2 regions of the Gilvimarinus sp. F26214L genome follow, and region 1 is predicted to be linked to the other one. Evidence: predicted binding sites of a transcription regulator. Region 1 holds the regulator's gene; the other holds the start of a gene.

What was found. The regulator FNR, encoded in region 1, switches genes on or off when oxygen is low (the NO sensors DNR and NnrR bind a similar motif). The targets are predictions, from matches to a motif close to TTGATNNNNATCAA.
Region 2: hemN (oxygen-independent coproporphyrinogen III oxidase) is a predicted target of FNR. The motif match lies at 8,153-8,166, and genes of this name have one in related genera.

What each region holds. Positions count from the first base shown of each region.
Region 1 is NZ_JBTIYG010000003.1:66,965-82,770, reverse strand. It holds gene ACURWW_RS04325 (serine hydrolase domain-containing protein) at 1-328, shown strand, start outside; gene ACURWW_RS04320 (hypothetical protein) at 371-574, opposite strand; gene ACURWW_RS04315 (BolA family protein) at 695-1,012, shown strand; gene ACURWW_RS04310 (hypothetical protein) at 1,099-1,626, opposite strand; gene ACURWW_RS04305 (DUF4202 domain-containing protein) at 1,819-2,412, opposite strand; gene ACURWW_RS04300 (carbonic anhydrase) at 2,432-3,058, opposite strand; gene ACURWW_RS04295 (endonuclease/exonuclease/phosphatase family protein) at 3,194-4,273, opposite strand; gene ACURWW_RS04290 (SRPBCC family protein) at 4,373-4,840, opposite strand; gene ACURWW_RS04285 (DUF1622 domain-containing protein) at 4,868-5,224, opposite strand; gene ACURWW_RS04280 (hypothetical protein) at 5,409-5,783, shown strand; gene ftsH (ATP-dependent zinc metalloprotease FtsH) at 5,806-7,740, opposite strand; gene fnr (fumarate/nitrate reduction transcriptional regulator Fnr) at 7,970-8,731, shown strand; gene ACURWW_RS04265 (TfoX/Sxy family protein) at 8,754-9,086, opposite strand; gene ACURWW_RS04260 (hypothetical protein) at 9,226-10,524, shown strand; gene ACURWW_RS04255 (OsmC family protein) at 10,594-11,040, opposite strand; gene ACURWW_RS04250 (substrate-binding domain-containing protein) at 11,449-12,660, shown strand; gene ACURWW_RS04245 (glutaminyl-peptide cyclotransferase) at 12,739-13,521, opposite strand; gene mnmC (bifunctional tRNA (5-methylaminomethyl-2-thiouridine)(34)-methyltransferase MnmD/FAD-dependent 5-carboxymethylaminomethyl-2-thiouridine(34) oxidoreductase MnmC) at 13,553-15,628, opposite strand; gene fldB (flavodoxin FldB) at 15,759-15,806, opposite strand, start outside.
Region 2 is NZ_JBTIYG010000006.1:128,081-143,886, reverse strand. It holds gene ACURWW_RS08690 (EAL domain-containing protein) at 1-1,472, shown strand, start outside; gene serB (phosphoserine phosphatase SerB) at 1,747-2,988, opposite strand; gene ACURWW_RS08680 (hypothetical protein) at 3,185-4,348, shown strand; gene ACURWW_RS08675 (hydroxymethylglutaryl-CoA lyase) at 4,369-5,292, shown strand; gene pyk (pyruvate kinase) at 5,402-6,838, shown strand; gene ACURWW_RS08665 (peroxiredoxin family protein) at 6,982-7,497, shown strand; gene ACURWW_RS08660 (DUF2750 domain-containing protein) at 7,577-7,939, opposite strand; gene hemN (oxygen-independent coproporphyrinogen III oxidase) at 8,275-9,666, shown strand; gene ACURWW_RS08650 (DUF488 domain-containing protein) at 10,182-10,616, opposite strand; gene nirK (copper-containing nitrite reductase) at 10,749-12,119, opposite strand; gene ACURWW_RS08640 (RrF2 family transcriptional regulator) at 12,187-12,663, opposite strand; gene ACURWW_RS08635 (NnrS family protein) at 12,678-13,892, opposite strand; gene ACURWW_RS08630 (YbaN family protein) at 13,885-14,280, opposite strand; gene ACURWW_RS08625 (hypothetical protein) at 14,536-15,441, opposite strand.

The sequences.
Region 1 (15,806 bases):
GCGGGGAGGGCGGGTGAATGGCGGGCGGCTGGTCAGCCGCAAGACCGTCGACCTCATGACACAGAACCACGTAGGGAAGCGGCAGGTGTGGCTCAGTGGAGCGGGCTATGGCTTTGGCCTGGGTTTCGGAGTCATGCTGGACCAGGGGATCGCCCACAAGATCATCAGCCCGGGAAGTTACTCGTGGGGTGGAATGTACTGCACCTATTGGTGGAACGATCCGGTGGAGCAGCTGTTCGGCATGATGCTTACGCAGGTGCGACCTTACGATCACCTGAACATCCGTCAGGATATGGAAGTGCTGGCCACCCAGGCCATCGACGACTGATAACGGCGCGGCGCGAGAGCGGTCAGGTCCGCGGCTGGGGGCTTACTCCATCGGCTCGGGTTCCCGCTCGCCCCGGGCTGCCATGAACGCCTCGTAGTGCTCCAGAAGCGATCGCCCCTGGGCACGCCGCTCGGCGGATTTGCGGCGCTTGCGGTGGTAGAGGTCCATGGGCAGTTGGCGGCAGGGGTCCGGCTCCTGGCGTCGTTCGCGTCGACGGCGGTCGATGAAGATTCTGGTGCGGTCCATGCGCTGGGTCCTCCGCGGTCCTCTTTAGCTGTCGGGCGTCGCCCCGTATACTGGCGACTATACGCGGCGGGGGCTCGAAATCGTGATCCCGCCAGCCCAAGCTTCAGTAGAGGTGTATCTGTGAGTATTCAGGAACGTATCCAAGCTACCCTGGCCAGCGAACTGCAGCCGAGCCATCTCAAGGTCGAAAACGAAAGCCACATGCACAACGTGCCGGCTAATTCGGAAACACACTTCAAGGTCGTTGTGGTCAGCCCGGAATTTGCCGGCAAGCGGCTGGTGCAACGCCATCAGCGAGTATACCAATTATTGCAAGAGGAGCTCGCGGGGCCGGTCCATGCGCTGGCCCTGCATACCTATGCACCGGACGAGTGGCAGGATGGCGCGCAGGTGACCCCGTCACCCGATTGCATGGGCGGCAAGGCGAGGGAAGAGTAGGGCTCGTGAAGGGTTTGCGGACGATGCCGCAAACCCGGGCCGCAAACTCAGTCGGAAAAGCCCGGGATGGCTTTTCCAACCGACGGCTAGTTGGTTACAAATTGGCCTTTCAGGCTCATTACAGCCCGATGATCGTCCATCAGCTTGAAGAAGGAGTCGAACTTGGAGGCGATGATGGCATTTTCGTCCTGATCGCCACTGGCCACGTAGGTGACTCCCTTGATGGCTTTACCCAATTCCGTCGACATTGCGTCCATGGCCGCAAACAGCTTGGTCGTGGTCGCTTCATCGCCAAAGATGCGACCGTGGTTGGTCTGCGTCATGTAACCGTCACACTCCATCAGCCAGGCTTTGCGCTGATCAACAAAGGTCTTGATGTTTCGTATGCGTCCTTTGTATTGAGTGTCGAGCCGGGTGTTGCGAAAGTTTTTCAGGCTGGGGACATCGCTTTGCATAAACGAGAGCTTGGTATCTTCACAAAACTTCCAACTCAGATAACTTGCAAACTCTACGTTGCTTTGGGCGGTGGCGCGCTCCCGTTGACAGGCTTCGTCACAGCCGAGCGCCGGCGCAGCGAGTACCAGCAATACGATAAGACCTATGAGCTTATTCATATTATGGGCCTCAAGGATGAAAGGTAAGAACGGAACTTCACATGCTTGCGGTGATGTATATCACAGAAGGTATCGAAGTCAACACTAATGATTAGTTCGTAACGAAATTGTCTTAAAAGAAGATTCTATATGCGCACCCCAGAGGCGCATTGCCCGCCTATCGCGGCTGCATGTGTGTCAGCGAGGTGTTAGTCAGCGAGCGCTATCGGACAGCGTTGAGTCCAGCAGGATCCTGAGCGCTTTCGAAAACTCGATGGTCATGGCCGCTGTCCGCGCCGGTGGGGACATTTTGTTCCAGGTCTTGCGGATGATGGAGCGCAGCTTTTCCTCCCGGTGTTGCTCCGCAAAGTCTGCAAGGTGATACCGGAGGAACACGAGGCAGGCGAGGTCCTCAAGGGTCTGGGCATCCGGGTCCTGCCTGAGGCTTGTTTTCGCCAGCATGGCCCGGCACCGTGCGATGCTGTCTCGATCATAGCCTGCCTCCCGCATCAGCAACGCGGTCTGTTCCCCATGGAAACGACCCAGTTCGCGCCGCCACTGGAGGTAGCCCGGCCGGTTCCGCGGGAAGCTGTCGCGGGGGATGTTCCAGCGGCGGATGTGCTGGGCGCGTGCTGCGATCCTGAGCACTTCCCCCGCGCCGGGTGCGAAGTTCTGCAACTCCCGGGTCATTCGCAATGAATAAAGATACTCCTTCGGCCATTCCCGGCCGTCGGCGAACTCCCGGTTCGGGTCCTCCTGATTCGCTTGGTCAATGGCCCGGATAACCTGCGTCAGTTGATCAGTCATCGGACCCGGCGGAAGGCAATCAGGACTGGGGGAGGCCATCAAAGAAATCCACCTCGCCCGTCTCCAGGGAATACTCCGCACCGACCACCAGCAACTCACCTTTTTCGATCAGTTGTTCGAGAATCTGAGAGCCATGGCGAAGGTGATCCGCCGAAGCCCGGATGTTGGCCCGTACCGCGTGGTGATACAACTCGTCGGGATTTGCATAGCTTCCGCTTTCTACCAGGGTCTCGACGGCGGGGCGAACGCGGTTCACGATAGAGCGCAGATTGGGTGATCGATTTTCCTGGGGGCGTTCCAGCTGTTCCAGCGTAGCCTGGATGGCCCCGCATTTGGTATGGCCGAGCACCACCACCAGGCGTGTTCCAAACGCTTCCGCAGCGAATTCGACGCTGCCGATCTGGGAGGGAGCGACGACATTGCCGGCGACGCGGATAACAAACAGGTCCCCGAGCCCTTGGTCGAATACCAGTTCCGCGGGTACGCGGGAATCGGAGCAGCCGAGAATAATGGCGAAAGGATTCTGGCCCGACACCAGTTCGTCCCGGCGAATCTGCTCGGGCGGGACGCTCCGTTCGCGCTTGCCCGCCCGGAACCGCTGATTGCCATCAATTAACCTCTTCAGAGCGTCGGTTGCTGAAATCACACTGATCACCTTCTGGTTTCTGTTGTTATTGACCGCCTGCGATCCAAAGGTCTCGGGGCGGTGCTTGAGTGCCGCAGATTATACAATCTTTGCGCGCAAAACCACGGATTAACTCTCAGCTGAAAGCATCTTTTTTCAGTCTTCCGGCTCTGGAACGTCCTGCTTCGAAACACCGGCTTTGCGATGCTTGGACCGGGCCCACCGGCGGGCTTCTTCATCCTCGTCCAGGCCCTCCTGGTCCGTGTCGGGCCCTTCGAGCATGAGTTCGGTTACCAGCGCGAAGTGATCGGAGCTGAAGTCCCCCTGTCGGGACATGGAGACCAGGGTGAAGTGGTGACTGTGGAACAGGTGATCCAGTGGCCAACGCAGGAACCAGTGTTGGGCATGAAAGGTGTTGAACATTCCGCGTCCGACCCGCGGATCCAGCAGCCCGCTCACCTTGCGGAATACCCGGGTGGTCCGGGACCAGGCCACGTCGTTCAGATCGCCGCTGACGATGGTGGGCATGTCCGAATCGGCCACGCTGCGCGCCACCACCAGCAGCTCGGCATCGCGCTCCACCGAGTCGTCGCTCTCTGTCGGACTGGGTGGCTCCGGGTGTAGAAAGTGACAGCGGATTTGCTGGCCGCCCGGCAGGGTGACCAATGTATGGATCGAGGGATTGTCCTCACTCAACAGATAGTCGATGCCACTGTTGCTGAGGGGAAGACGCGAATAAAGGTGCATGCCGTAGCGGTTGTCCAGCGGGCATTTCACGGCGTAGGGATAGTCCGGTTCCAGAACGTCCAGCTGTTCCTGCCACCATTGATCGGTCTCCAGGGTGACCAGCAGATCCGGGTTGCTCTCCCGCACGAGGTGAAGGAGCGCATCGGCGCGCCGATTGGACATAAGGACATTGGCAATCATCAGGCGGAGCGTGCGATCGGGATTCCGCCGGTCGGCCTGTTTTACTTCCACGGGAAACAGGGGAGAGTAGGGAATAATCCACCAGGCTTCGTAACACAGCCCGACCACTGCAGCCACAATCAGCAACCAGCTCGAGAGCTGATCCAGGTCCAGAAGCGCCAGTTCCATGACGAGCAGAACGACCAGGGCGATGGAAATCTGCAGGCGCGGAAAATCGAAGCTTCGAACCACCCAGGACTCGAAGTGCAGTTGGGGCAATAGTGCAATGCCCACAAGGGCGATGGTGGCGATAAGGAACGCGACAAACATGAAGTCCTCAAGGCGATCCGCAATCGGGCCGTACCTTTGCGACTGGAGGCGCAGAGCTTCGGCAGGCCCGGAGTTGATTGGTTCACTGTGCGGCTGGAGTTAGGCGCTTTCCGATTGCAGTTTGTCGCGCAGTCGCTCCAGGCTGCGCCGGCTCTGAACGGCAATTGCCTTGCGCAACAGAACCGGCTCCACATATCTCAGCCAGCCTTTGGTGGTGTAGGAAAATTGCCGCTTGAAGACGGTGCCCTCCTCACTGTGACTAAGGGTGTAGCTGGTGACGGCATCCAGAATGACGGATTGCGCTTCAAGCTCCCACAGATAGGGGCGGTCCGACTTTGTGATGGTGCAACACACGGATCGGACCAGGCTGAACGGCAAGAACTGCGGTCCCCGGCGAACCGTCCGCACGGTGAACCGATCCCCCGGTGTCTGCCCGTCCGTCTCCACGGTTGGTGGCGTGGACAGTGAAAACCACTCGTGCCACCGTTTCGGGTCGGTGACGTAGTCGAACACCACTTCGGGCTCTCGCGCGATCGTGATTTCGTGAAAAAACTGGTGTGTGGCCATCCGCGCTCTAGGTTTCCTCTGCTCCGGTTATTCGATGGCGTTCTTCTGCCATGGCCAACGCCCCGTCAACTCCAGTTCGAGGCTGAAGCTCAAAAAGGTTCGAATCAGCAACACCGCCGCCAGCAAGCCCACGCTGCTGGCGGACACATCGACCGCTACCGTGTGAATGATGTCCGCGGCCACCAGGAACTCGAGCCCCAGCAGTATACCGCTGCCCAGGCGCTGACGGACCTGGTGGTAGAGCCGGTCGCGTTCGGCCTTTCTGATCAGGCAGGTTCCCGCGAATGCGAGGGAATATAAGGTGGCCCCCAGGATGACAAGGATGCCCAGCAGCTCGATGGTGGCCGCGGTCGCTTCCGCAAATGGCGCCAGGATTTCCGACATGGGCGTTTTTCCTTTGTTGTTACTGTTACCAGCCAATTGGTTCGAGTTTCTTTTACCGGCACAGTTCGCGAACGCGCGGAGGGCAAATGCGGTGAACAGGAACGACAGACTTTCCCGACCGCGAACTTCGTTCACCTGAGGGCTGTCTCGTAAGCAGGATATGAATGAGGTTGGGAGGACGGGCGTGAAGATTCATTACTGGATTTTGTTGCTGTCGGTAATCTTCACCGCTCTGGCCTTCCAGCAAGACTACACTCTGTACGGGAGGCTTGATGACGCACGGGATCCGGGCGCGGATGAGTTGGAGGAAGGGGGGACTCGCTTTTTCATCTCCGGGCCGGACGGGCGTTTTCTGGAAGATGTGGAACTGGCCCTGCGAAGCCAATCCGGAGCAGAGTTGATGCGTGCGACAGCCGACGGCCTTCTTACCATCGGTTTGCCTGATGGACACTATGTGGTGGAGGCCCGGGACGCATCAGGGGCGACCCAGAGCCGCCACTTCCGTGTGGACCGGCGCCGCATTCAAGATATTAAACTTGTGATTCCCGGCGAAGACTAGAAACGTTCTCCTGGGTAACCGTTCAAGGGTTCGCCGCCAGCGACGCGCGGGGCTTCAGAACGTCGGCCAATAGCTCGTCGACTGCCGCCCGGTCCAGGGTCTCCTTCTCCAGCAGCGCATTGGTCAGCTTTTGCAATGCCGCCTTGTTTTCCCGCAGGGTCTTCTCCGTCCGAGCTTCCGCTTCGGAGATGATGCGGTGGACCTCCTCGTCGATCTTCCGCGCCGTGTCTTCGCTGAAGTCCTTTTCCTGAGTCAGTTCGTAGCCCAGAAAGGGGTGTTCACTGCCGACCCGAAAATGCACGGGACCGATCACCTCGCTCATGCCCCACTGGGTCACCATCATCTTGGCGAGCCGGGTGGCCTGTTCCAGGTCGTTGGCGGCGCCCGAGCTGATATTGCCCAGTGCGAGCTTCTCCGCACTGCGTCCGCCGAGCATGACGGAGAGCCGGGTCTCCACATAGGGTTGGGAATAGTTGTGGCGGTCCTCCGGTGGGAGCTGCGCGGTGACGCCCAGAGCCCGGCCGCGGGGGATAATGGAGACCTGGCGCAGAGGATCACTCTCCGGGAGCAGCAGGGCAACCAGTGCGTGGCCGCTTTCGTGAACCGCGGTGCGTTTCCGCTCCGACGGGTTGAGCAGGTCCCGACGCTCGCTGCCCATGACCACTTTGTCGTGGGCCTTGTGAAAGTCTTCGCGGTTGACCTGGTGCTTGTTGTGGCGGGCGGCCATTAGGGCAGATTCATTGACCAGGTTGGCGAGGTCCGCGCCGGAAAACCCCACGGTGATACCGGCAATTTCGTCCAGGTCCACGTCACTCGCCAGGGGAACCTTACGGGTATGGACCTTGAGAATATCCCTGCGCGCGCCCCGTTGAGGCAGCTCCAGCGTCACCTTGCGATCGAAGCGGCCAGGTCGGAGCAGGGCCGGGTCTAGTACATCCGGTCGGTTGGTGGCAGCCAGTACCACCACGGCTTCTTCGCCCGAAAAGCCGTCCATCTCCGCCAGCACCTGATTGAGAGTCTGCTCTCGTTCATCGTTACCGCCGCCGAGGCCGGTGCCACGGACTCGGCCAACCGAGTCGATCTCGTCAATAAAAATCAGGGCCGGGGCACGGCGCCGCGCTTCGGCGAACATGTCCCGCACCCGGGAGGCGCCCACGCCCACAAACATTTCGATGAATTCCGAACCGCTGATGCTGTAGAAGGGCACGCCCGCTTCGTGAGCCGTGGCTTTGGCCAACAGGGTCTTGCCGGTGCCGGGGGGACCCATCAGCAGAATGCCGTGGGGCATTTTTGCGCCCAGTTCCCGGAATTTGTCCGGGTCGCTGAGAAAATCCACAATCTCCTGAAGGTCCTGCTTGGCTCCTTCCGCGCCGGCCACGTCCTCGTAGCCCACGTCATGATCGGTGCTTTCGAACAGTCGGGCCTTGGATTTGGAGAAACTGAAGAAGCCGTCCTTGCCGCCGCCACCCATGCGCTGCTGCAGCATGCGGCTCGAATAGATGAAAAAGGCGAGGATCAGCAGCCACGGCAGAACCGAGAGCAGCACCTGGAACCAGCGGGGCTCCTGGGCCGAGCGGGCAGTAATGGTCACCCCCCGTTCTTCCAGCAGGGGCAGGAGTTCCTCGTCACCGGGGCTCGGCATTACGGTCGTGAAGGTCTTGGGCTCATCGTCTGCTCCGCGTGCGCCACTGCTTTCGACGCGGAAGGTGCCCCGAATCTGGTCTCCCTCGAACCGCACGCTGGCCACTTCATCCGCCACGACTGCGGATTTGAACTCAGTGTAGGGAATATTTTGCGTCCCGGGCTCGGATAGCGTGGAGAAGAGGTAATAAACGGCAAAAAACATGAACAGCCACATGAGCATGTGACCGTCGAAGGGGCGAACGGGGGGTGGGTTTCCGCGGGTCGGTTGCTGCTGCGGCTGCTTGTCGGGCTTTGGCGCCATCGGATCGGCCATTGACTGATAATTCCCCTTTTTCGAGCTCGTTGATCTGCATTCAATTGTACAGTGTCGATGACCGTTTTGAATCTCAATGTTGACCGGCCTGGACCTCGATGCCGGCCTCAGGGTCAGCCGGCAGCCTTTGACAAGCACGCAGCGTTTATCCTACTCTCTTGATCCATATCAATTCGCCTGCAACCTCTCCAGCCATTGCGGGCATCCAGAGACGGATCATTCGTACCGTATGTCCAAGTCCAATCAGCCCCTTGAAATCATTCAGAGCTGTCACTCCACCCCTACCGTTTCCTGCTCCCAGTGCCGGTTGGCGTCCATTTGTCTGCCCATCAGCCTGCACGTGGAAGACGTGGACAAGGTAGACGGCATCATTCAGCGAGGCCGCCCTCTGCAGAAAGGGGATTACCTGTACCGGGCGCGGGATACCTTCCATTCCGTCTACGCGGTTCGATCGGGAACTGTAAAAACATACACCAGCACCAATGATGGCAAGGAGCAGGTGACCGGCTTTTATCTGCCCGGGGAGATTCTGGGGCTGGACGGAGTCGCTCGCAGCACTCATACCAACTCGGCGGTGGCGCTGGAAACATCTGCGATCTGCGAAATCCCATTCAACAAGCTGGATGACCTGGGCAGCCATATCCCCAATCTTCATCGCCACATGTACCGCCTGCTGGGACGCGAGATCGGCACGGATCAGCAGTTGATTACACTGCTCAGCAAGAGCAGTGCGGACGAACGGGTAGCCACGTTGCTGCTCAGCATCTCCAGCCGCAATGGTCGCCGAAACCTGTCAGTTACCAGTTTTCGCCTTCCCATGTCCCGGGCGGACCTGGGCAATTACCTGGGGCTGACAGTTGAAACCGTCAGCCGAACCTTGAGCCGCTTCCAGAAACAGGGCCTTATTCGGGCGGACAAGAAGGAGATCACGATCACCGACATTGAGGCCTTGCGCAAAATCGGTGACATCAGTCTGTTTGAGACCGACTAACGTCACCGCGGTCGTTCCGTTTCTACTTCCCTGTTTTTCTGCTTCGCAGCGCCGCTTCATAGGAGCGGCGCGCCCAGCGCGCGGCTTCCTCCTGATCCTCCAACACTTCTTCCGGCGCCTGGAAGTAGCCCAGTTGTACGGCTTTCCCCTGGCGTTGATAGGTAAACGGTGTCAACTGGCGCTCCTGGAAGTGGCCCAGACATTCGGCGTCGGCTTTCAGGTATAGCGTGTCGTCGGTGACCAGGGCGAACATCAGCCCATCGTGGAAAATGCCGGCACCACCGAACATTCGCCGCATCGAGACGGGGCCAAACAGGCCGAAAATCTCCTGCAGGTGATCGGTAAATTCACTCATAGCTTACCCTTCCGCGGTCCGTTGCAGACCATCCACGCCTCTACATTCACCTGTCTATTGATCCGTGTCAAATGATGAGCTCCGTTTGAATGCCATTCTACTGCTCCCGATAATCGATGTCGTGAGCGGAGGTTTATTCATGAGCCGTAAAACCACGAAGCTGTCTCTGCGGACGCTTCTCGCAGTTGTTTTCACCCTGGCCCTCCACTGGTCCAGTGTGGCGACGGCCATCCCGGTGTTTGCCCGTCAATACAATATGTCCTGTACCGTTTGCCACGATGCGTTTCCACGCCTGAATGAATTTGGTGAAGCATTCGCCGACAGCAACTTCCGCTTGCCTCAATGGCGTGACACGATGATGGATGTGGGAGACGAGAGCCTTGCCCTGCCGAAGTATCTGCCACTGGCCATTCGCGCCCAGGGCAATGTCCAATGGCGGGACGGCGAGCAGATCGATGTGGCTACCGGCCACACCCTGTCCGATTCGAGCACGGACATCCAGGCTCCTTACATGGTGAAGTTGCTGTCCAGCGCTCCTCTCTCGGATAACATTTCCTACTATTTCTATGCAATATTCGCCGAGAAGGGCGGCAATGGTGAAACCATCGTCGAGGATGCCTGGTTCCAGTATGCGGACATTTTGGGTACGGGCGTGTCCGCCCAACTGGGGCAGTTTCAGGTGTCCGATCTGATGTTCCCGCGCGAGGTGCGGCTGACCTTCCAGGATTACTACGCCTACCGCGCCGCAGGGATAACTTATGACCGCGGACTGATCGTGAGCGGTGATCTGGGTCCTGTGGACTGGGCCGTCGGCGCTGTGAATGGCAATGGCATCGAGCAGAACTACGATCTGAACGGGCCCGGCTACCGTCGCCCGGACAAATTATTCGACAACGATTCCGGCAAACATTACTTCGGTCGCGTAGGCGCGTCCCTGGGTCCCGTTGATGGCGGGCTTTTCGCCCTCGCGGGAGAGCAACGCAGTGCGGGTGGTTTTGCGGGCATGGATCTCGGTGTGCGGGACTCGGACAAGCAGATCCTCGGTATTGATGTAGCGGGGGATATCAGCCCGCAGATCCACTGGTACGGCCAGGTGCTCTGGAACAGCTGGGAGGGTTTTCTCGACCAGGCTCCCGGTGACGATTACGACTGGATCGGGGCTTTTGCCGGTGTGGACTACATTCCCAACCAACGCTGGGCCTTCTCCGCGCTCTACAACATTGCAGAAGCGGACGACTTTGACGATACAGGCACCATTTACGAGGGGATCGAGATCAATACTCTCACCGCCACTGCGGCGTATTATTTCATGCGCAATGTTAAAGGAATAATGGAGCTCAATATCGACCTGCAAAGTGAGGAAGACGGCGGCCCCCCCTTTGTGGGCCACCAGAGCAAGGAAAACTATCTTCTGTTTGGTATCGACATCGCGTACTGATCCGCTGGCTGGCAAGCAGTTGCTTTAATCAAGTTCCCGATTGAAGCAACTGCGGCGGGGTCGCTTCGGTCAATGTTCCTTGACCACCGTGCCTTCACCATCGATTACGGACACCTTTACCGGAATTCCCCGGCGCACACTCTGGGTGACCACGCAGAAGTCCTCGAACTGATCCAACGCTCGATCCAGATGCGGCAGCTCGGCGGCCGTGTTGCCCAGTGTGATGGTCACTTCCATTCCTGCGATCCTCAATCGCTTATCCACCCGTTCCGTTGAACCGCTTATGGTGGCGCTGAGCTCACCCGGCTCGCCTTTGAACTTGCGAACGGCAAACAGCAGGCTGGCACAAAGGCAGTTGGCCACCGCTGCGGCGAGCATGCGCTCGGCATTCGGACCTTCCCCTTTTCCCAGGGGCTCGGGCTCGTCAACCATGAAATTGCCGAAGTCACCAAAATCGATCTGGAACAGATAGCCTTCTACAAGGCGCAGGTTGATGGAAAAACCCTGATCAGACATGAGAGAACTCCTCGTGGGTAACGCGGGCGGGTAGCGGCTCTTTCGGTTGATGAAAGACAACTCATGAGTGTTGTCGCTCATCCCGTCGGAACGCGAGAGGCTCGCGAATGGTTCGGGAACAACTGCCATACAACTGTAACATTAACAGGAAATTTACTCTGTACAATGCGCCGCGATAGTCGCATCGGCGAATGTTTCGCCGGGAAAGGGAGATTTCTGATGGTATGGCGAAACATCGCATCCGGGCGCGGACTCTTGTTGTTATTCTTGTGTGTCTGCGGGTTCATTCCGAGGGGGCTTTCGGCACAACCGGGAGGGGACGAGCTCCCATCCGCACACTTCCAATTCGCGCAAACCCAGGTGCCGCTTTTCACCGTGCAGGGTTCCAACACGGTGGGCGCGAACCTTATGAAGCAGCTGTTGCTCGACTGGTTCCAGGCACGGGGCGCCCGGGATGTGGTCAGCCGGGCGGAGCCGGTGTTCAATGAATACCGGGTTCAGGCCTTCGACGGAGAGCGCACGGTTCATGTGGCCGTAGCCGCACATGGCTCCAGCACAGGCTTTGCAGCCTTGGAGGCCGGCAACGCGGAGCTCGCCATGTCGTCCCGGAGAATAAAGCCCGCCGAGGTCGCCCGACTCGCGCGTCTGGCCAACATGCAAAGCTTTGAGAGCGAGCACGTGATTGCCATTGACGGTCTGGCAGTCATTGTCCATCACGAGAACCCGATAACTGCCCTCACCATCGACCAACTGGCCAGAGTGTTCTCGGGGGCCGTGAAGGACTGGAGCGAGTTGGGGGCGGAGCCCGGGGCCATCAACCTGTACGCCCGGGATGAGAATTCCGGTACCTGGGACACTTTCAGAAGCCTGGTGCTGGGTGATCAGAAGCTGTCCACCGCGGCCCGCCGCTTCGAATCCAATGATGAACTTTCCGACCTGGTCGCGGCGGATCGGCGCGGCATCGGCTTTGTCGGCCTGGCGTCGGTTCGTCAGACCAGGAGCCTGGCGATTTCCCACGCGGGGACGTCGCCGCTCACACCAGAGCGTGTCGTTGTGGCCACGGAAGACTACCTCCTGTCTCGCCGCCTTTATCTGTACGCGGCGGGACGGTCACAGCACCTGGAGGATTTCCTCGCTTATGTGCAGAGCGACCGCGGCCAGAAAATCGTGGAGGAGAGCGGTTTTGTTTCCCAGAACCTGATCAGCACGCCGGTCACTGGCGGCCTCAGCGGACCGCCCGAATACCTGGAACTCGCGAACGGCGCCGAGCGGCTTTCGGTCAATCTGCGCTTTGCCGAGGACAGCGCGCAGTTGGATAACAAGGCGAAGCGCGATATCCAACGCATCGTGTCCTACATGAGACGGGATGAAAACGCGGACAAGCGGTTGTTCCTGGTCGGCTTCGGAGATCGCCGACAAAGTGAGCGCCGAGCCGTTATTCTGTCCAAGCTGCGCGCAAGCGCGGTGAAGTCGGAGCTGTTCAAGCTGGGGGTGCCTACCGAACCGGTTCTCGGCCTTGGTGCCGATTTGCCCGTGGCGGGTAACGACGCGGCGGGCAGGACCCGAAACCGCCGCGTTGAAGTCTGGGCGGGGTACGCTGCGCGCACGTCGGCGCCCTGACCCTCGGACGGCTGGTGTTATACAGTGCAGGCCGCGAGAGGGCGTTGTGTGCACTGAAAGCGCATTGGGGATCCCGCCTCAGTCCGGCGGATTCAACCTGATCAGATAACGATAGCGCCAATACTTTCCCGTAACCCAGAAACCGTCATGGACCGGGTCGTACGCGATTCCGTTGACAACGCTTTCGCTGGAGCGCAGTGCGGCTTCCTCTCTCAAGGGCTGCAAATCCACGAAACCCCGCACCCTGCCACTGGACGCATCGATGCTGTAGATCCGGTCGTCGTACCAGACATTGGCCCAGATGACGCCTTCGTGGTATTCCAGTTCGTTGAGCCGGGGCAGCGGTTTGTCGCCAACCCGGACCGGCAGAGTCTTCTGCAACTTGAACTCCGTGTCGTAGTAGCGCAGCAGATCGCTGCCGTCACTGAGAATCAAGTGCGTGCCGTTGTGGGTCAAGCCCCAGCCTTCGCCGCTGTACCGGTATTCGTCCTCGACTTCGAGTGTGTGTTTGCTCAGCGCCCAGGCTTTGCCGGCTTTCCAACTCAGGAGGTAAAGGCGGTCATCGAGCACGGTAATTCCCTCGGCAAAAATGTCCCGTGGAATATCCTGCTTCTGTCGGTGTTCGCCCGATCGTGAATAGCGCACCAGGAATGACCGACCGTAATGACCGCTGCTCTCGAAGAAATAATCCTCGTCGATGGTGAAGCCCTGGGTAAAAATTTGTGCGTCGTGGGGCTCACGGTCCAGCGTTTGATAGCCGTACTCCTTTACTTTCATATCCTGCGCCAACGCACCAACGCTCAACAAAACAATTGGCAGCGCCCGTAGCAGTACTCCGGTAAAAAGTATGGATCTCGTCATGATCAGCGTCGTCCGGTGGGAATGAGGTTCATTATGGCGCGAGCCGATTGCGAATCAAATCCCGGATAATGAACCGCGCCGGATTGAGTGCCGTAGCCAGGTCGCGCGACAGGGGCAGCAGGTCGCCGCTCATCTGTGCGGCCAGCGTGGCGGCGGCAAGGGGGGTGTAGGCGAGGCCGCGAGACCCGTGCCCCACGTTCAGGTAGAGGCCCGGATAATATGCGCCACTGTCCACAATGCCGGCGCGGGCGTTGTGGCGCAGTGCCCGGTAGCGCTCCGCAAAGGCGGCAAAATCGGGAGCGGGGCCGACCAGGGGGAGGTAGTCGGGTGTGGTGCATCGAAAACCGGTGCGCCCGGTCAGTGTCGCCGGATCGATGGCCCTCAAAGTGTCGGCGAATCGGGGCAGGGAGGTGGTCAGCGTGGCCAGGTTTTTTTCGTGGTCTGCTGTCAGGACATCCGCGCGGGTTTCGCGCAACGTGAAGGTGGCGCCGAACGATTGCAAGGTCCGCTGTTCGTCGCGCATGGCGGGTGCAAGGTAGCCCTCGCCGCACAGCACTGTTCTGACCGGCAAGGCTTCGCCGTCAAAACAACTGACCTGGCCGCGAATGGGTTTGAGGGGCAGATGGGCCATCGGGGGCAGGTGCCGCGCGTTATGGGCATTGGCGATTACCACGTTGGGGAACTGTCCCAGGTCTTCACCGCACGCGCTCTGCAGGCGCCAGCCGGAGTCCTCCCGGTGCAGCCGCTCCACTTGCTGGCCGAAGTACACGGCAACGCGCGGATGGTCCACCAGTTCTCGACACAGAAGGGGAGGGCTCAACCAACCCAGGTACGGGAAAAACAGGGCCGAATGATCCAGCGCGACGCCAGCCTTTTCGCTGGCTTCACGGGGGCTGAGGAAGCACAGAAAATCGTCGCTATCTGCAAAGACCCGGCGCAGCCCGCCCTGAATCCGTGTCTGGCGCTCGTTATAGGCAAGTTGTAGCAGTCCGCACTGCTCGCCGAATGCAGGGTCGTGTGCTTCTCGCCAATAATTCGAGTAAAAACGCTGGGCGAACAACAGGCTGGCCAGATTGAACAGGGCGAGGCCATCCCGATCCGTGGACAACTTGCCGTACACCACGCCTTGAGCATTGCCCGAGGCGCCGGTGGCCACCTCTCGGGAGCTTTCAAAGACTGTTACCTCCCATCCCCGGTCTGCAAGCGCCCGAGCCGTGTGACTGCCCGCCAGGCCGGCGCCAATGACGGCCGCCCGTGCCTCCGACGTGCGCCGCGGGCTCACGTGCCACGGGGCCGGGTAGGGGGATTTCCTGCACTCAGTGGGAAAGTCGGCCGGGTCCGGTTGCGGCCGCCCCGTGAAGCGAGCGGCGATCATCTCCCGTTTATGGCCGAAGCCCGGTCGTTTCTCCACCTGAAAACCGGCTTCCGCCAGGCCTCGCCTGACTACCCCCGCCGCTGTAAAGGTGGCAAGGCTGGTTTCGGAATGGCTCAGGGATGCGAGCGCTTCGAACAGTTCAGGCGTCCACATACGGGGATTGCGGGCGGGGGCAAATCCGTCCAGGAACCAGGCGTCCATACCCCTGTGAAAGGGTTTGCGGTGGAGTGGATGGTCACTGGCCAACAACTGCTGCAAGCCGTTTGCGGCATCCGCAACGATTAACGTGAGCTTCACCCGGCCCCCGGAAAAACTGAAGGGGTGAAAGCCGGTCAGGAGGCGCTCCGGGTAGAGCTCCAGCAATCGCGTCCGATACTGAGCCAGCTCGGGCCACATGGCTAGGGCTCGCGCCAGGTCCCGCCGCAGCAGGGGCTGGTTTTCCACCGACACAAAGTGGAGTTGCCGATCTGGGGGTGCGCATTGCTCCCAGAGCTGCCAGGCGGCGAGAAAATTCAGGCCACTGCCAAACCCGGTCTCGCCAATAAAGAAGGTAGAGCGTGAGGGTTCCTCCTGCCAGCGCTCCTGAAGACGATTCTGTTGCAGGAACACATAGCGGGTTTCCTCAAGACCATTGTGGCGGGAGAAGTAGACATCGTCGTGCTGGGTGGAAACCGGCTGACCGTCGTCACTCCAGTCAAGCTCGGCGGGTGGCGGATTGAGGGGTGTGGACATCGAGGGCCTGTTTACTGAAATGATTGTGGTTGCGGACTTTTCTCAGACCATCCAAACGGACCAAGGACGAAGCTCTGGACCGGATTGTTCGCCAGAGCGCTCGCCAATGGCCCGCCTGGCAATAAGGCATTCAGGCCGGATTCGAGAATTCGTCCAGTACCTGATCGCACCAGCGCTG
Region 2 (15,806 bases), on a different contig from region 1:
TGCGGGGCGATGACGGCGAGAGCCGGACACTCAAGTTCCGTGCAATCAGGGCGGACGGCAAAGCGCGACCGGTCGCCATGGAAGTGGCCAATGCCACCTTCGACGAGGAACCCTGTATCCAGTTTCTGGCCCGCGCAAAACAAAGTGCCGGCAGCGAGGAGCTGGCGGCCCAGATCAATCAGATCAAACATCAGGACGTTACCACGGGCTTTTATAACCGGCAGTATCTGGTGAGCCGGCTGCAGCAAGTGGTCAACGCGAGTGCGGAGAATCACACGACCGGGGCTCTGCTGACTGTGGAAGTGGATAATTTCATGGAGCAGATTCAGCCGGAAATGGGTGTTGCAGGGTCCGATCAGGTTCTGGCAAAAATTGCCGCGATGATTCGCGAATTCTGCGGCAAGGCGGACACGCTTGCGCGCTTTGGGGACAACTCGTTTTCAATCCTGCTGACCAACACCAATTTTGACGAATCCCTGAAGCTGGGCGAGCTTTTGTGCAGAAAGATCGAGGAGCACATTGTCGAGGTGGACGGCCGTACGGTGCAGTGCACTCTGTCCATCGGTGTATCGCTGATCAATGAAACGGTGAGCAGCGGCGACGCGGTGATCGAGCAAAGCATGAAGGCCCTCAGTGAAGTGCGTGCGGCAAATGCGACTCCGGGGGTCGGCAACGGGGCGAAGCTTTTCGAGCCGCAGGTTTCGGTGGAAGGCGAGGAGGACATGACCGCGGTGGTGCGCACCGCGCTGGAGCGGGAACAGTTCCGCCTGCTGTTCCAGCCGATCATCAGTCTGCGCGGCTCGGAGGAAGAGCATTACGAGGTGCTGTTGCGCATGGTTACTGATGACGGGGAGGAGATTTCACCGTTCAAGTTTCTGGATGCGGCGGCACGGATCGGTGTGCAGGGGAAGATTGATCGCTGGGTGGTGCTGGAGGCTTTGAAGCAGCTTTCGGAGCATCGCAAGGCCGGCAAAAAGACCCAGCTTTTGATCAATCTGGGTCCGGAGTCCATCCGGGATGAATCTCTGGTGCCGTGGCTTGGTGTGGCTCTGAAGGCGGCCAAGCTACCGACTACGGCTGTCACGTTTCAGGTGAGTGAATCGGATGTTAACAATCATCTCAATGCAGCCAAGGCCTTTATGGAGGGTCTGGCGAAGCTGGGGTGCGCCACGGCTGTTACGAATTTCGGTTGCGCGCTCAATCCTTTCAAGACTCTGCAGCATGTATCGCCGGATTATGTGAAGGTGGACGGCTCTTTCACGCTGGATATCCAGAACAACGACGAAGGCGCGGAGGTGCTGTCCGATCTGCTGAAACAGCTGCACGAACTGAAGAAGATCACCATTGTGCCGTTTGTGGAGAACGCCTCGGTGCTATCCACTCTGTGGCAGGCGGGGGTTCATTACATTCAGGGCCATTACCTTCAGACGCCGACGCCGGAGATGAATTACGATTTCAGCATGGATAGCTGAGGGCTGGGATGATCGTGCCGGTGCTGGGGATTGTGCCAGGACGCTGGGCCGCCGGGCCCTGCCGCGACACGCCGTGAACCCGTCCCTGGGGGCTCTTCACCAGCATCCCTGCTGGTGAAGGTCGCGACAGGGCCCGGCGGCCCAGCGTCTGAACGTTCCGTGCCAGCCTGTGCTTTAGAACCGAGCGCGGCGATCGAATTCGTCTTTGAATCGCGCCGTCCAGTCTTCCTTTCTCATTTCCGGTCTCGCCCGCTGCCCCCTTTCTCTCGTAGGCTCACACATTGTCCCGGTCGCGGAAGCCCAGCAGGTACAGAATGGCGTCGAGACCCAGGTTCGAGATGGAGTGCTCGGCGGAGGCTTTCACCAGGGGTTTGGCGCGGTAGGCGATGCCAAGGCCGGCTATGCTGAGCATGGGGAGGTCGTTGGCGCCATCGCCCACGGCAATCACCTGCTCGAGGGCGATGTTTTCCTGCGCCGCCAATTGGCGGAGCAACTCTGCCTTTTTCTGGCCGTTGACCACTTCGCCCACTGTACGGCCGGTTACCTTGCCGTCCACTACTTCAAGTTCGTTGGCGTAGACGTAGTCGATACCCAGCTTGTTCTGCAGGTGTTGGGCAAAGTAGGTGAAGCCGCCGGAGAGAATCGCCGTCTTGTAGCCCAGGGTGCGCAGGGTGGTGATCAGGCGCTCGGCGCCTTCCGTAACGGGGAGGCGTTCGGCGATCTCGGCCAGCACGCTGGCGTCGAGCCCCTTGAGCAGCGCCATGCGCTGGGTGAAGCTTTGATTGAAGTCCAGTTCGCCCGCCATGGCCCGCTCGGTAATGGCCGCGACCTGGTCGCCCACGCCCGCTGCTTTGGCCAGCTCGTCGATCACCTCTGCTTCCACCAGGGTGGAGTCCATGTCAAAGCACACGAGGCGGCGGTTACGGCGATAGAGATTGTCTTCCTGGATGGCGATATCGATGTCCAGACGCGTGGACAATTCCATGAAGTCCGCCCTCAGCCTGGCCAGGTCCGCGGACTGGCCGCGGGCGGAAAATTCCACACAGGCCTTGCTTTGCTCCTGGGCCTGCTGGAGGGGAATACGGCCGGAGAGTCGGCTGATGTTGTCGATGTTCAGTTTGTGGCGGGCGGCCACGGCGGTCACTTCGGCAATCTGCTTGGCGGTCAGTTTGCGGGCCAGCAGGGTCACGATGTGGCGGGCCTTGCCCTGGTGGCTCACCCACTCCTGGTAGCTATCGGCCGTTACGGGTTGAAAGCGCACCTGCATGTCCAGTTCGTGGGCACAGAAGAGCAGGTCTTTCAGCAGCGGTGAGGCTTCGTATTCGCTGGGTATCTCGACCAGGATGCCCAACGTGAGGGTGTCGTGAATCACGGCCTGACCAATGTCCAGCACGCTGGCTCCGTAAGTGGCCAGCACGGTGGTGATTCGCGAGGTTACGCCGGGACGGTCGTCGCCGGAAAGGGTGAGAAGCAGCAGTTCGTTTTCGGCTTTGGCCTGGGGGTCGGCTTGAGTCATGTGAGGCAAGTCAGTAAAGCTGAGGGGGAGAACGCAGAAGGGCGGGAGATTAGCATACTTCCCGGAGCTTGTGAGTGGCGCTTCGCTTTCGCCGCCGGAGGCTCGTGTTTATAATGGCGCACTGATAATTTGAACCTCTCGCGCCGGTGCAAACCGGTATTTTCGCGGGCCCCGTCCTTCTCTGCCCAGAGCGCTGATGGCTGATAACCGGCATTTCCTGACATTTTCCCGCCCCCTCCTCGGGCTTTGCGCTGGTATTCTGCTGGCGACTTTCGTGAGCGCGGCCATTTGCCAGCATCTCATTGCCACCAGCCTGGAAAACCGCAGCAGCCAGTATGGCCAGGCCCTGGCCAATGTAGCGGCCCGCCAGGCAATCGACTCCACTCTCAACCACGATCTGGTCAGCCTGCAGGTCATTCTCAGTGATATTGCCGAGAACCCCGATGTGGCCACGGTCACCATCCACGACGTTGAGAACAATCTGCTGGTGCAGGCCAGCGGCCCGATGGAGGGGGGCCGTGAGGAGAGTAGCCAGCGGGCGAATTTTACCGCGCCCATCACGCTCCACAACAGTATCGCGGGCCATGTAACGGTCGGGCTGGACCTGAGTACTCTCGCCCAGGTTGAAACCCAACTGTACTGGCTGTTCGGATTCATGGCTGCCCTGCTGATCGCCCTGACTCTGTCGGCGCTCTACTTCGGACGCTCCTGGAATGTGCCGGCCACGCTGCCTCGGCCCACTATTCCCATCGTCAATGCGCCGCCGCAACCGGAACCACAGGAGTCCGAACCAGCTCCCGCCCGTCGGGCATTTCCCCGGGTTGAGCTGATCGTGCAATTTCATAATCTGCGGGAGCTCAGCACGCAGTTGGACAACCGCGCCTTCCGGCAGGTCAGCCGTCGCCTGGAAGAGCAGTTCAAAGGTGTGCTCGCCCTTTACGCAGGGCAGCTCATCCAGTTGGACGCCAATCAGGCCCGCATTGCTTTTCCCAATCCCGAGGATGAGCAGGATTCGCCCTTTCATGCCCTGTGCAGCGCCAAGTTGCTGCTGACCCTGAACCGCCCCGACAGCCAGTTTCCCCTCCAGAGCAGTGCACTGGTGGTGCTCCGGGACAGTGACAGCAGCATTCTCAAGAACCTGCAGTATCAGTTGGCCGAGTCGGACGAGTACAATCAACTTCTGGCCAACGCCCCGGACGGGGCTTTGTTGATGGAAAGCCGGCTGGTGGATGAGCCGTTGGCCGCCCGGGTCGATCAGGAGCCCATCGACGAGTTTCAGGATCTGGTGGAGATCGTGTCGCTTGGGGAACAGTATGAGCAACTGCTCGAACGCCAACTCACCCGCCTGCAGAGAGCGTAACATTCAAAAGAGGCTCTGTTATGTCATCGCTTCCCAGTCATGTTCGTATCGTCGAAGTCGGTCCCAGAGACGGATTGCAGAATGAAAAGCAGCCCGTGAGCCTCGACACCAAGCTGGAACTGATCCGGCGCCTTGTTGCCGCAGGGCTGACCACAATTGAAGCGGGCAGCTTTGTGAACCCCAAATGGGTGCCGCAGATGGCCGGCAGCGACGAGGTGTTCGCCCGGCTGCCAGCCGCTCCGGGCGTGGTCTACACGGCGCTTACGCCGAACCTGAAAGGGCTGGAGCGGGCATTGGAGGCCGGCGCGCGGGAGGTGGCGGTGTTCGGTGCGGCCAGCGAGTCTTTCTCCCGGAAGAATATCAACTGCTCCATTGCAGAAAGCCTGGACCGCTTTCGTCCCCTGGCGGAGAAAGCACTGGCGGAGGGTGTGGCGGTGCGCGGCTACGTTTCCTGCGTGGTGGCCTGTCCCTACGAGGGCCCGATCAGTCCACAGAAAGTCGCCGCCGTGGCGCAGGAGTTGCTGGCCATGGGCTGCTACGAAATCTCTCTGGGCGATACGATTGGTACGGGGACGCCGCGGCAGATTCTCGAACTCCTGGACGTGGTGACCGCTTCGATTCCCCATCAGAAGCTGGCCATGCATCTGCACGACACCTACGGCCAGGCCATCGCCAACACCTATGCCTCTCTGCAGGCGGGCATTCAGGTTTTTGATTGCTCGGTTGCCGGTCTTGGCGGCTGTCCCTATGCGCGGGGCGCATCCGGCAACGTGGCCACGGAAGACGTGGTTTATCTTCTTAGCGGACTGGGGATCGAACACGGCGTTGACCTGGACCAACTGATCGACACCGGCCAGTATATCTCCGACGCCCTGGGGCGCGCCTACCAATCCAAGGCCGGGCTCGCATTAAGCAGCAGAAAAGCGGATTCGGGCGCATCGTAGCGAGAGGCGCGCAAAGGGTTTACACTTCTTGAGCAAACGGACGGGGCGCCACCGTTCCATGGTGCGCGCATCCCGGACTTTCAATACTGACAAGGCAGTACAGCCCTCCATGCGAAAAACCAAGATCATCTGCACCATCGGCCCCGCCACCGACAGCTACAACCGGCTTGAAGAACTTCATCGCGCAGGCATGAACGTCGTGAGACTGAATATGTCCCACGGCGATCACGAATCGCACCTGAAGGTGATGAAAGCCATCCGCACCCTGAACAAGAAAGTTGCCCACACCATTCCGATTCTGCTGGATACACAGGGCCCGGAAATCCGCACCGGAAACCTGAGCAATGATCTCAATCTGCGCTCCGGCGACGTTATTTCCATCGTCGCGCGCGGCGTGGAGAACGTGGAAGAGACCTCGATCCCGATCAATTATGACGACCTGATTACTGACCTGGGCGTGGGTGATCGCATCACCGTGGACAACGGTCTGATCAATCTGGAGGTTCTCAGCAAGGAAGAACGGCTCATGCGCTGTCGCGTCATCGACGGCGGAATATTGAAGAGCAAGCGCCACGTCAACCTGCCGGGCATCCGTGTCAACCTTCCGGCCATTACCGAAAAGGATCGGGCGGACATCGAGTTCGGCATCAAGCAGGAAGTGGATTACATTGCCTTGTCGTTTGTGCGGGAAGCCGCGGATATCCGGCAGCTTCGGGAATTGCTCGGGGAGAAGGCCAACAAGATCAAAGTGATCGCCAAGATCGAGGATCAGGAAGGGGTTCGCAACATCGAGGAGATCATTCGCGAAGCGGACGGGATCATGGTCGCCCGTGGTGACCTGGGCGTGGAAGTTCACATCCAGGATCTACCCAACATTCAGCGCGACATCGTCCGCCGCTGCGCAGAGATGGGCAAACGCGTCATCGTGGCGACCCACATGCTGGAGTCCATGATCAACAACCCCATTCCCACCCGCGCCGAGGTGACCGACGTGGCGAATGCCGTTTACGAAGGCGCGGACGCCATCATGCTGTCCGGCGAAACCTCCATCGGCAAGTACCCGGTCAAATGCGTGCAGTACCTCGACCAGATCGGTCGCGCCTCGGAGCAACATCCGAGCCTGAAGTTCACGCGCAAGCTGATCAGGGATACGGACAAGCAACACATTGCCTGTGCCGCCGCCGAGCTGGCGGACAGCCTCGGGGCTGTGGGGATCGTGGTGATCACCCGCCGCGGTCTGATGGCGAACTACCTGACCAATTGCCACCCCAACACGCCGATCCTGGCCTTCACCAACGACAGTCGCACACGGCGGCAGCTTGCTCTGAATCGCAACTGTGCCTGCTTTCGCATTCATTTTTCCAGTGTGCCGGAGAAAACCCTGAACAAGGCCTTTGCTATTCTGCGCAACACCCAGGGCTACAACGAAAACGACAAGGTCGTGGTGGTTTCCGACATTATCAACGGCGCCGGGGTGGACGCCATCCAATTGCGACCGCTGCAGGACGCAAAGGTGGACGAGCCCTCCGACAGCGCACCGGACTGACCTCAGCTCGAACAGAACCATGCGGCGAGCTGTGTTCGGCACCGTGAACACAGCTCGCCACGGGGAACCATCGTCTACAATTATCCTCTCAGCAGCACGGATCCCGTGCCCGCGCCGGCTTCACCCGCAAGGTTCGTTTCACCATGCACACACCCGGAAATCGCCACATCTGGCTGGTGGTAGTCCTACTGCTTGGGCTCTACGCGCTCTCTGGCCAGGCTGCGCCGAAGGTTCAGACCGGCGATCAGGCGCCCGACTGGATTCTCACCGCAATCGAGGGGAAGGACATTTCCTTCTACGAACACAGCGCCGGGCAACCGGCAGTCCTGGTGTTCTGGGCCACCTGGTGCCGCGGCTGTCCGGAGTTGATGAACGCAATCGACCAATTGCGGGAAACCTACAGTGAAGAGGACCTGCGCGTATATGCGCTCAACATCTGGGAAGATGGTGACCCGATGGAGTATCTGAGGAGCAGGAGTTACGATTTTCCGGTGTTCCTGAACGGCGACCTGGTCGCAAAACGCTACGGCGTCCGGGGAGCGCCTGCTGTCTTTCTAGTCGATGGGGACAAAACGCTTCGCTATGTACGCCGCAAGGACAGCACCGCGCAGGAGGTGCATCGGGCAGTCAAGGCCGCCCTGCAGCAGATGACAGAATAAAGAGCGAACTTCCGGGCGTTACCGGCGCCGGTTTGATGCTTCGAATCGATGGATCCGTCCACGCGTAAGTAGCTCCCGCTCAAGTCAGCTCGTCTTCGATATCCTTCAGCAGGTCCAGGGGCTCCACTTCCGGCCCTTCCAGATCTTCCGTCCAGTTCACGCCCACCAGATATACATCGTCGTGCATGCCCTGCAACCAGTCCTCCAGAAACTCTTCCAGTGAGACCGGCACCACCTGATACTCCGCCCACTCGTCCCGGCAATGGACCTGAGCAAATTCCGGCTGCGACCAGAACGGCATTACGTCGGTCTTGCCATATTTTTCAGAGGGACAAAGCGCCCAGCCTTCCGGTCCCTCCAGCCCCCATATACAGCCACAGTCAAGGGCTTCGGCGATAAACCGTGCGTAGTTTTCCTCGAAATCGTTGCTTAGTGGTTCCATAGTTCTGTCCGCATATATACCAATAGAAGGCGAGGGATATTCGCAGCTGTGCCGCCCAGCAAGTTGTCGACAAATTCCGAACCGGAGGGCGAACCGGATACCGGAGACCCGTCCTCAACACTTTCGCGGACACGCGCCGCAAACACGTGGGCCAGTGACCCGCAGGGCCCACTTTAGCCGATCCTGAAAACACCTTCGCAAAGGCCACTGGCCTTGATCGAAATCAATGCCCGACCAGCGCCTGGTTGCTACTTTACCTTATACCTCGGAGTTTCTCACACGCATTCTCCGGCCTCCATCCCCGGCCCTGCGGGGCCCACTAGAAGAAGTTCCTTATGTCGCTTTTTTCCGAATCCCTTGCGTGGGATCCAGTTTTGCTGGGTCGTTATGATCTTACCGGCCCCCGCTACACCTCCTATCCCACTGCACCGCAGTTCAGTGATGACTTTTCCGAGGAGCAGTTGCGGACCGCGATTGCCCGCAGCAACGCCACGGACTCTCCCCTGTCGCTCTATTTCCACCTGCCATTCTGTGACACCCTGTGTTTTTACTGCGGCTGCAACAAGGTCGTGACCCATAATAAAGAGCGGGCCATGCCCTATCTGCGTCGGCTGGACAAGGAGATGGCCATGCAGGCGGAGTTGTTTGACACCCGCAAACCCGTGACCCAGCTCCATTGGGGCGGCGGCACCCCCACCTTCATCAGCGATGAGGAGATGACCTGGCTGATGGAAGCCACGGGTCGGCATTTCGATCTGCTGGATGACGACAGCGGCGAATACTCGATCGAAATACACCCGGGGCGCGTCGCAGCCAGCACAATGGGACATCTGCGTACCTTGGGGTTCAATCGTGTCAGCATGGGCGTGCAGGATTTTGATCCGCGCGTGCAGAAGGCGGTGAACCGATACAACAGTGTTGAGGAAGTCAGTGCGCTGGTGAAGGCGTTGCGTACGCAAGACTACTCTTCCATCAGTATGGATCTGATTTATGGCCTGCCCCTGCAAACTCTCGAAAGTGTAGGTACCACTCTGGAACAGGTGATCGAGCTTTCACCGGACCGGCTGTCGCTGTTCAACTACGCCCACATGCCACACCTGTTCAAAAGCCAGCGTCTGATCAATGAGGCGGACATTCCTTCTCCGCAGGCCAAGATGGAGTTGCTCCACATGGCGATCGAGCGCCTGCAGGAGGCCGGCTATGTTTACATCGGAATGGACCATTTCGCCAAACCCGAAGACAGCCTGGTCCGGGCTCAACAGGAAGGTCGGTTACAACGCAACTTCCAGGGATATTCCACCCATGGTGAGTGCGACCTGGTGGCCTTCGGCGTGTCGGCCATCAGTGCTTTCGGCGGAACCTATGTCCAGAACGAAAAGGAGCTGAACCGTTATCAGCAACGGATCGACGGGGATCAGAGACCTTTCCACCGGGGGTTTGTGTTGAGCGAGGAAGACAATCTGCGCCAATACGTGATCAATCAGTTGATCTGCCATTTCCGGTTGGATTTTGCGGATGTAGAGCGGCAGTTCCCCGTCCGGGCGCGCGAACACTTCGAAGACGAACTCGCGCAGCTTGCGCCCATGGTGGAGGACGGACTGATCAGCCTGAACGATGAGGGCATTCGCGTGCATAACTCGGGACGCTTACTGATCCGACGCATTTGCATGGTCTTCGACGCCTACCTCAAGGCGAACAATCAGATCCGTTATTCGCGCATAATTTGACGGGGAGCCTGGGCCAGGTGGTGTTTGGATTGGGGTCGTGGCGTTTTGGTGCGGTGCCGTGGTGATTGGTGTGGTGTCGTAGTGATTGGTGTGGTGTCGTAGTGATTGGTGTGGTGCCAGGCCGCAATCCGGTCCTGGCTCCGGTGACACGCCGTGAACCCATCCCTGGGGGCTCGGACGCGGCATCCATGCCGCGTACGGTAACCGGAGCCAGGACCGGATTGCTGCTGAGAATTGGGTGCCTACGGGCGGAAAAAACAAACCGATTCGGGGCAGAGCCACGGATTACCCGATGCTCGGATCTCGCTAGTGAAAATCTTTCAATCGGCACTGAGCGATGCGGCAGTGATCCGGCGCTCATGCCTGGGACCGTACGCGGCATGGATGCCGCGTCCGAGCCTACAGGGACGTATTTACGGCGTGTCCCAGGCGTGAGTGCCGGATCGCTGCCTGGCATAAGCCTTCACGCAGCTTTCTGACAGCCGCACCCACTGATCCAGTACCCCAAACAAAATTTACTTCCGGCCATGTACCCGCCCTTCATAACACACGGGCGAACTGGGGTCCCGCCCATCTGCCTCGCAGTCCTCCCGGTCCAGCTCCGCTTCCAGAGCTTCCTGCAGAACCGGCAAGTGGGAGTGTCGTGGATCCCGCGCCGCAGTCAGCAGCGTAAGCCGACCTTTGCGAACATAGCGCATCAGCGGGATCAGTGCTTCCACATTGTGATCCAGCTCCTTGCGATATCTGCGCGCAAACGTGCGTTCGTCCAGATCCCCCTGGTGCCACGCCCGGCGTAAATCCCTCGACGGCGCCGCGTCCCTGTACCAATGGGTCAGCGCCAACTCCTCCTTGCGCTTGCCCCGCGGCCACAGGCGATCCACCAACACGCGGGCGCCATCGGCTTTTGCCGCAGCCTCGTAGACGCGCTTGAATCGAATATCGTAGCTCACCGACATCTCCCTTCGTGTCATCCGCAAAAAGCAAAACGGTTGGGCCAGGCCTCGCGGCCCAGCCCAACCTCCATTGTAGCCTTGTAGTACCGAGGGCTGGGTCAGGCAAAAACCCGACCCAATCCGACGGGATCAATGATTGGCGTCGACTTTCTCCTTGGAGTGAAAAATCTTGGAGTCTGCCTTGCCTTTCACCGTCAACACACCCGCCAGCCCCTTCTCCACTCTCGTCAGAGCGTGATCCACAACCGTGTAGCGTCCGGGGTACTCCACCTTGAACTCGACCATTGTCGCGCCGCCGGGCGGAACAAGAGTCGTCTGGACATCAGTCAGAGGAGGACTGGTCAAGGATGCCTGATCATAAACCCGATCAAAGATCTCGCCAATTACATGGAAGCTGGAAGACAGGTTGGGGCCGCCCACGCCGAAGAAGATGCGCACGGTTTCGCCCACCTCCGCTTCCATGGGGTAGGTGGTGGTCAGGGCAGCCATGGTTCCATTGAACATCATGTGCTCCGGCGTTTCGGCCAGCAGCTTGTCCAGGGAGAACTCATGAAGACCGCGAGATCCGTGACGCTCTGCTGTGTACAACTCCCCCTGCATGACATAGAACTCCCGATCGACCGGAGCCAGTCCGCCTTCCGGTTCCACCAGGATCATGCCGTACATCCCGTTGGTGATGTGCTGGGCCACCATGGGAGTTGCGCAATGGTAGACGTAGAGCCCCGGCTGTAATGTTTTGAAGGTAAAACTTTTGGTCTGACCGGGTGCAGCCTGGGTTACAGCCGCGCCGCCGCCGGGTCCAGTCACTGCGTGCAAATCAATGGAGTGGATGTGCAGGCTGTCCTTGGCGTTGGTCATGTTGATGGTAACGGTGTCGCCCTCGCGCGCACGAACGAAGGGACCGGGAACAGTATTGTTGAAGGTCCAGTACTTGTAGGTGCTGCCGTCCCCGAGCGTGGCTTCAATCTCGGTCGTTTCAAGATCAACGGTCAGATTGCGAGGCTTGCGCTTGCCCACGGGCTCACCGACATTGGTAGGGTCCATGGACACATCGGGAAGATCACTGGCCTGCGCCGATTGTGGCTCGCCGACGATCAGCGCTCCAAACATCCCCGCCGCCTTGTGTCCGGGCAGCGTACACAGATATTCGAACTCGCCACTTTTGTTGGCCCGGAATACAACCGCCGTGGCAGCGCCGCGGCCAATGACCTGCTGGGATTTTACGCCAAACTCCGGTATCGCGATGTCGTGCACCGCACCATCCTGGTTGACAATGTTGATCTGAACCACCGCGCCTTCGGGCACGCGCAGGTCCGGGTTCACTTCACCTTTTGTGGAGCCGGATTCGCTAATGAACACCAACTTCCCATCGGCAATGTCCGTGCGCAGTGTAAATGTCACATCCGGTCGATACTCGACATCACTGCTAAGCTGTTGTGCGTTCGCCATGCCCACGATAAAGCATAAAGACGCGGTGAGGGCTGCGAGAAGCTGTTTCATGGAGATTCTCCTGTAGGTAATGCTCTCTGCGGTTTGCTGTGTGTTAGGTGCTGTTTATATCGGTTTTTCAGGGGTCCTCCGACTTGCTTTTTCCGGTTGCGTCCACTGTAAGGACGTTCAAAAGTTCGAGCAGTTGGGGCTGCATGGCGGTGGGCAGCAGGTCCGCCAGTGTGTACTGATCCAGGGCATGAAAGAATGCGTCCATCGCCCGCGCAAAGATTCCTTTCAACTCACAGGCCGGCGTAATAACGCAGGATGAGGAGCACCCAAAGCATTCCACCAGTTCAGAATCCTGCTCCATGTCCCGCACCAGTCTCCCAACGTTGATGTTCTCGGGAAGGTCCTTCAGACGCAGACCGCCGTTCTTACCGCGAGTCGCCACCAGGTAGCCGCGGTTGTTCAGCTCTTGTACAACTTTCATCAGGTGGTTTCTTGAAATGTCGTAACTGTTTGCGATCTCGCGAATAGTGGCGAGTTCCGGGTCTTTCAAACCCACATACATCATCACGCGCAGGGCATAGTCGGTGTACCGTGTAATCCGCATGGTCTACTTCTCCTTCAACCGGGTCGTCCATCGGGCCGGGGTGCAGCCAGGATCGGAACGTAAAGGGCCAGAAAGAGGCTGAATGCGAGAACCCAGAACAGTGCTGCCGCGAGCACGCCCACCCGGTAATCAATCCAGCCCACGGCCGCGATCAGGCGAAGCAAAGTGGCCGCAAAAATTGCGAGATAAATCAACAGACCGGATCGCGGCAGCTGCAGCGGCCGACCGGTATGCCCTACGGCCACCCGGGTCATGACCCCCAGTATCAGAGTGGCAATTCCGCCGAGCCCAAGAGCGTGCTGCCACAGCGAGGCAGGAACGGCGTCGACGAAAGCCGACAGTCCGCGCAGCAACAGGGCGAGCACAATCCACAAGTACGCCAGATGGAGAATCCACAACAGCGGTTCGCGTAGGACTCGCCAGCCGGACCAGCCGAACAGGCGCAGTGCGTGAAGTGCGGCCGCAAGCAGGGTCGCGGTGCCAATCCATTGGGGGCCGACCGCGAATGCGTCCAGCACCACCAGCAGCGCAACACTTCCCAGGGCCGCGCGTTCCAGCACAGGCCAGGTCCTGATCGCTGCCGGATCGTCACCCTGGGCTCGCAGCCAGTTGCCGCTGAAGGCCGGAATGATTCGGCCTCCGATCACCACCATCAAAACCGTGATCAGATCGAACCCCAGCTGCTGGCCACGGGCCAGCAGCCCGGTCGATCCGCTTACGAGCCCCAGTTGCATCAGCAGGTTGCCGCTGAACAACAGAGTCAATACAGCCACCAGAATCAGGTTGCGGCGGTTGCGATGTCGAATCAAAACGCTCGCCACGTAAACCGCAAGGACCGGCAGGAAGGCGAGATCCACTGCCGCCACCAGCCAACCGGGCAGCCAGCCCGCAAACCACATGACGGCCCGGCCGGCGGCCCAGAGCAACAGCATGGCGAGCAGCGCACCCCCCTGGAGAGGTTTCGCACCGGTCCAGTTGGTCATGGCGGTCAGCAGGAAACCCGCGATAGCGGCCGGGACCAGTCCGTAAAGCATCTCGTGAGCATGCCACTGGAGCGGGGACCAGCCGATGGGCAGCGGCCAACCGCCAAACAGAAAGGCCATCCAGGCCAGGACCACCAGTACACCGTAAACGCCGACCATGACGAAAAAGGGGCGGAAAGGATGGGCCAACAGACTCGGCAGGCGACGCTCGCCGGCAGCGGCCAGCTTGAGTATTTGTTCAGGCACAGGAACGCTCTCTTTCAGGAAGGGGACGAGTCCACAAGTAAGTGCTTACGCACGCAAATGCCAGAGCGATGAACCCGAGGGCCACCGGGGCAGTGTCGAGCATCCAGAGAAGCAACCAGCTCAGGCTCATCAGCGCTATCGCGGCCAGTTTTGCGCGGCGCGGTACCGCGCGCTCCCGACGCCAGTCGGTGAGCAGCGCGCCGAAACGCGGATGGGCTTCGAGCCAGACTCCCAGGTTTGGAGAGGCTTTGGGAGCCGCCCAGGCGGCGAGCAGGACGAAAGGGGTAGTGGGGAGCAGTGGCAGCACTACTCCGGCCGCTCCAAGTCCGAGGCTGCCCCAGGCGAGGCATAGCCACGGGAGGCGACCGGCGCGGAATTTGTCAGACATTTCGGGGCTCCCTGTGTGTGGGAAATACTTTCACATCAACAGTCTAGCCCATAAGATGCATTTTTCCCGCATCTTTAGTAACACTTCTTTGATCTGGATTAACAAAATCGTTGCTGAAGGATCTGGTGAACCTGCGCGAGGCAGCTGCACGGGGTGACCGAAGCTGTTCACACCTCGTGGCGCTAAAGGATGCCGGGATAGGTTAAGAGGGGCAGGAAAAGCGGCAATTCTGCCGCTTTCCTGCAGCCGGGGAACTCAGGCGGGCACGCGATGCAACTGGTTGTAAATCAGTCCGCCCGTGTCCCTGGAGGAACCACCCAGAGTGGCGCGGGGGCAGGCGATTCCGCACCACAGCTGGCCGGCGTGGCCCCATTGCATGCGGAACACCAGGTGACAGGCACGCGCTCGGTCGCCCAGGGCCCCGAAGCTTTGGCTGTTACCTGCGGGTGCGGCAACAGGCGAGTGCCCGAGCTGTGGACCCGCGGGCTCCACATTGAGAGCCAGGGAGACCTGGCCGAAATGGGTCAGCTGTTTTGCTCCTGCGATGATCCGCGCGTAATGGCGCTTGAAGGTCTCCAGGTTTTTGGCCTGCCCCACCTGGGTCTTCCACTGATGGACGGCCGCGTCGGCGCGCACATTCATGCGGGCCTTGATGCGAGCGGCCGATGCCCGGGGGTCGAACAGCCGGCGTGCCAGCAGGCCGTCGATCGCGGCCCCGATCTCCATGGACCGCTGGCGGCGTGCCAGTCCCCCGGACCGTTGACGGGGGTCCACCGCGCGCTCGATCTGCTGCTTTAGAAGCATGAAATGCGGGTTTTTCCACGCGGTCGCTGATTCCAGCGACGCGAGATTGCTCAGCAACGCGTAATGGGTGGCCACAGTGGCACGCTCGCGGGGGTGGAGCTTGTCCAGTTGCCGGTCCACGTGGGCTGCTGCCAATGCCATTTGCCGCTCCCAGAGCGCACAGGGACCCGGCTCCACAGGGGTCACAATGACCAATTGCCCGGCGCGAATCCAATCTCCATGCAGATGGGGATTCACGATCAGGCTTTTGTTGACCACGGATTGGGACGGCCGATCGTAGAGAACTTCAAGCAGGTCTCGAACGGCCAGATCTCGTTGGGGGATATAAAAGAGTGCTTCGTTGGGGATGCTCGCCACGTTGATCTCCTTATCAAACGTTGTCGTCATCGAAAAAAGCGTGCTACGCGGAATCCGGGTGGGCGACGACGGATGTCCTTCCGTTTCGTGCCCGAACTGCCCTCGGCCCATGGTTGGTTAGCTCCCCTCCCCTGTCAAGCAGGTTGGCGAAAGAGGTGACGTGACTTCGATCAACTACAGCAGAATTAAACATGCATTTATTTTACATCATTGAAAGATGCATTTAGACTGCATCTTAGCTGAACTGCACAACTGCCTCGCAGGCAGCGCTTTCGACATCCGCCGGAGAGCAGACATGAACACCCTCGACCCCGCCATCGACGCCGTACCCGGCGCCATCGCATGCCACGTTTCGCAACGATTTC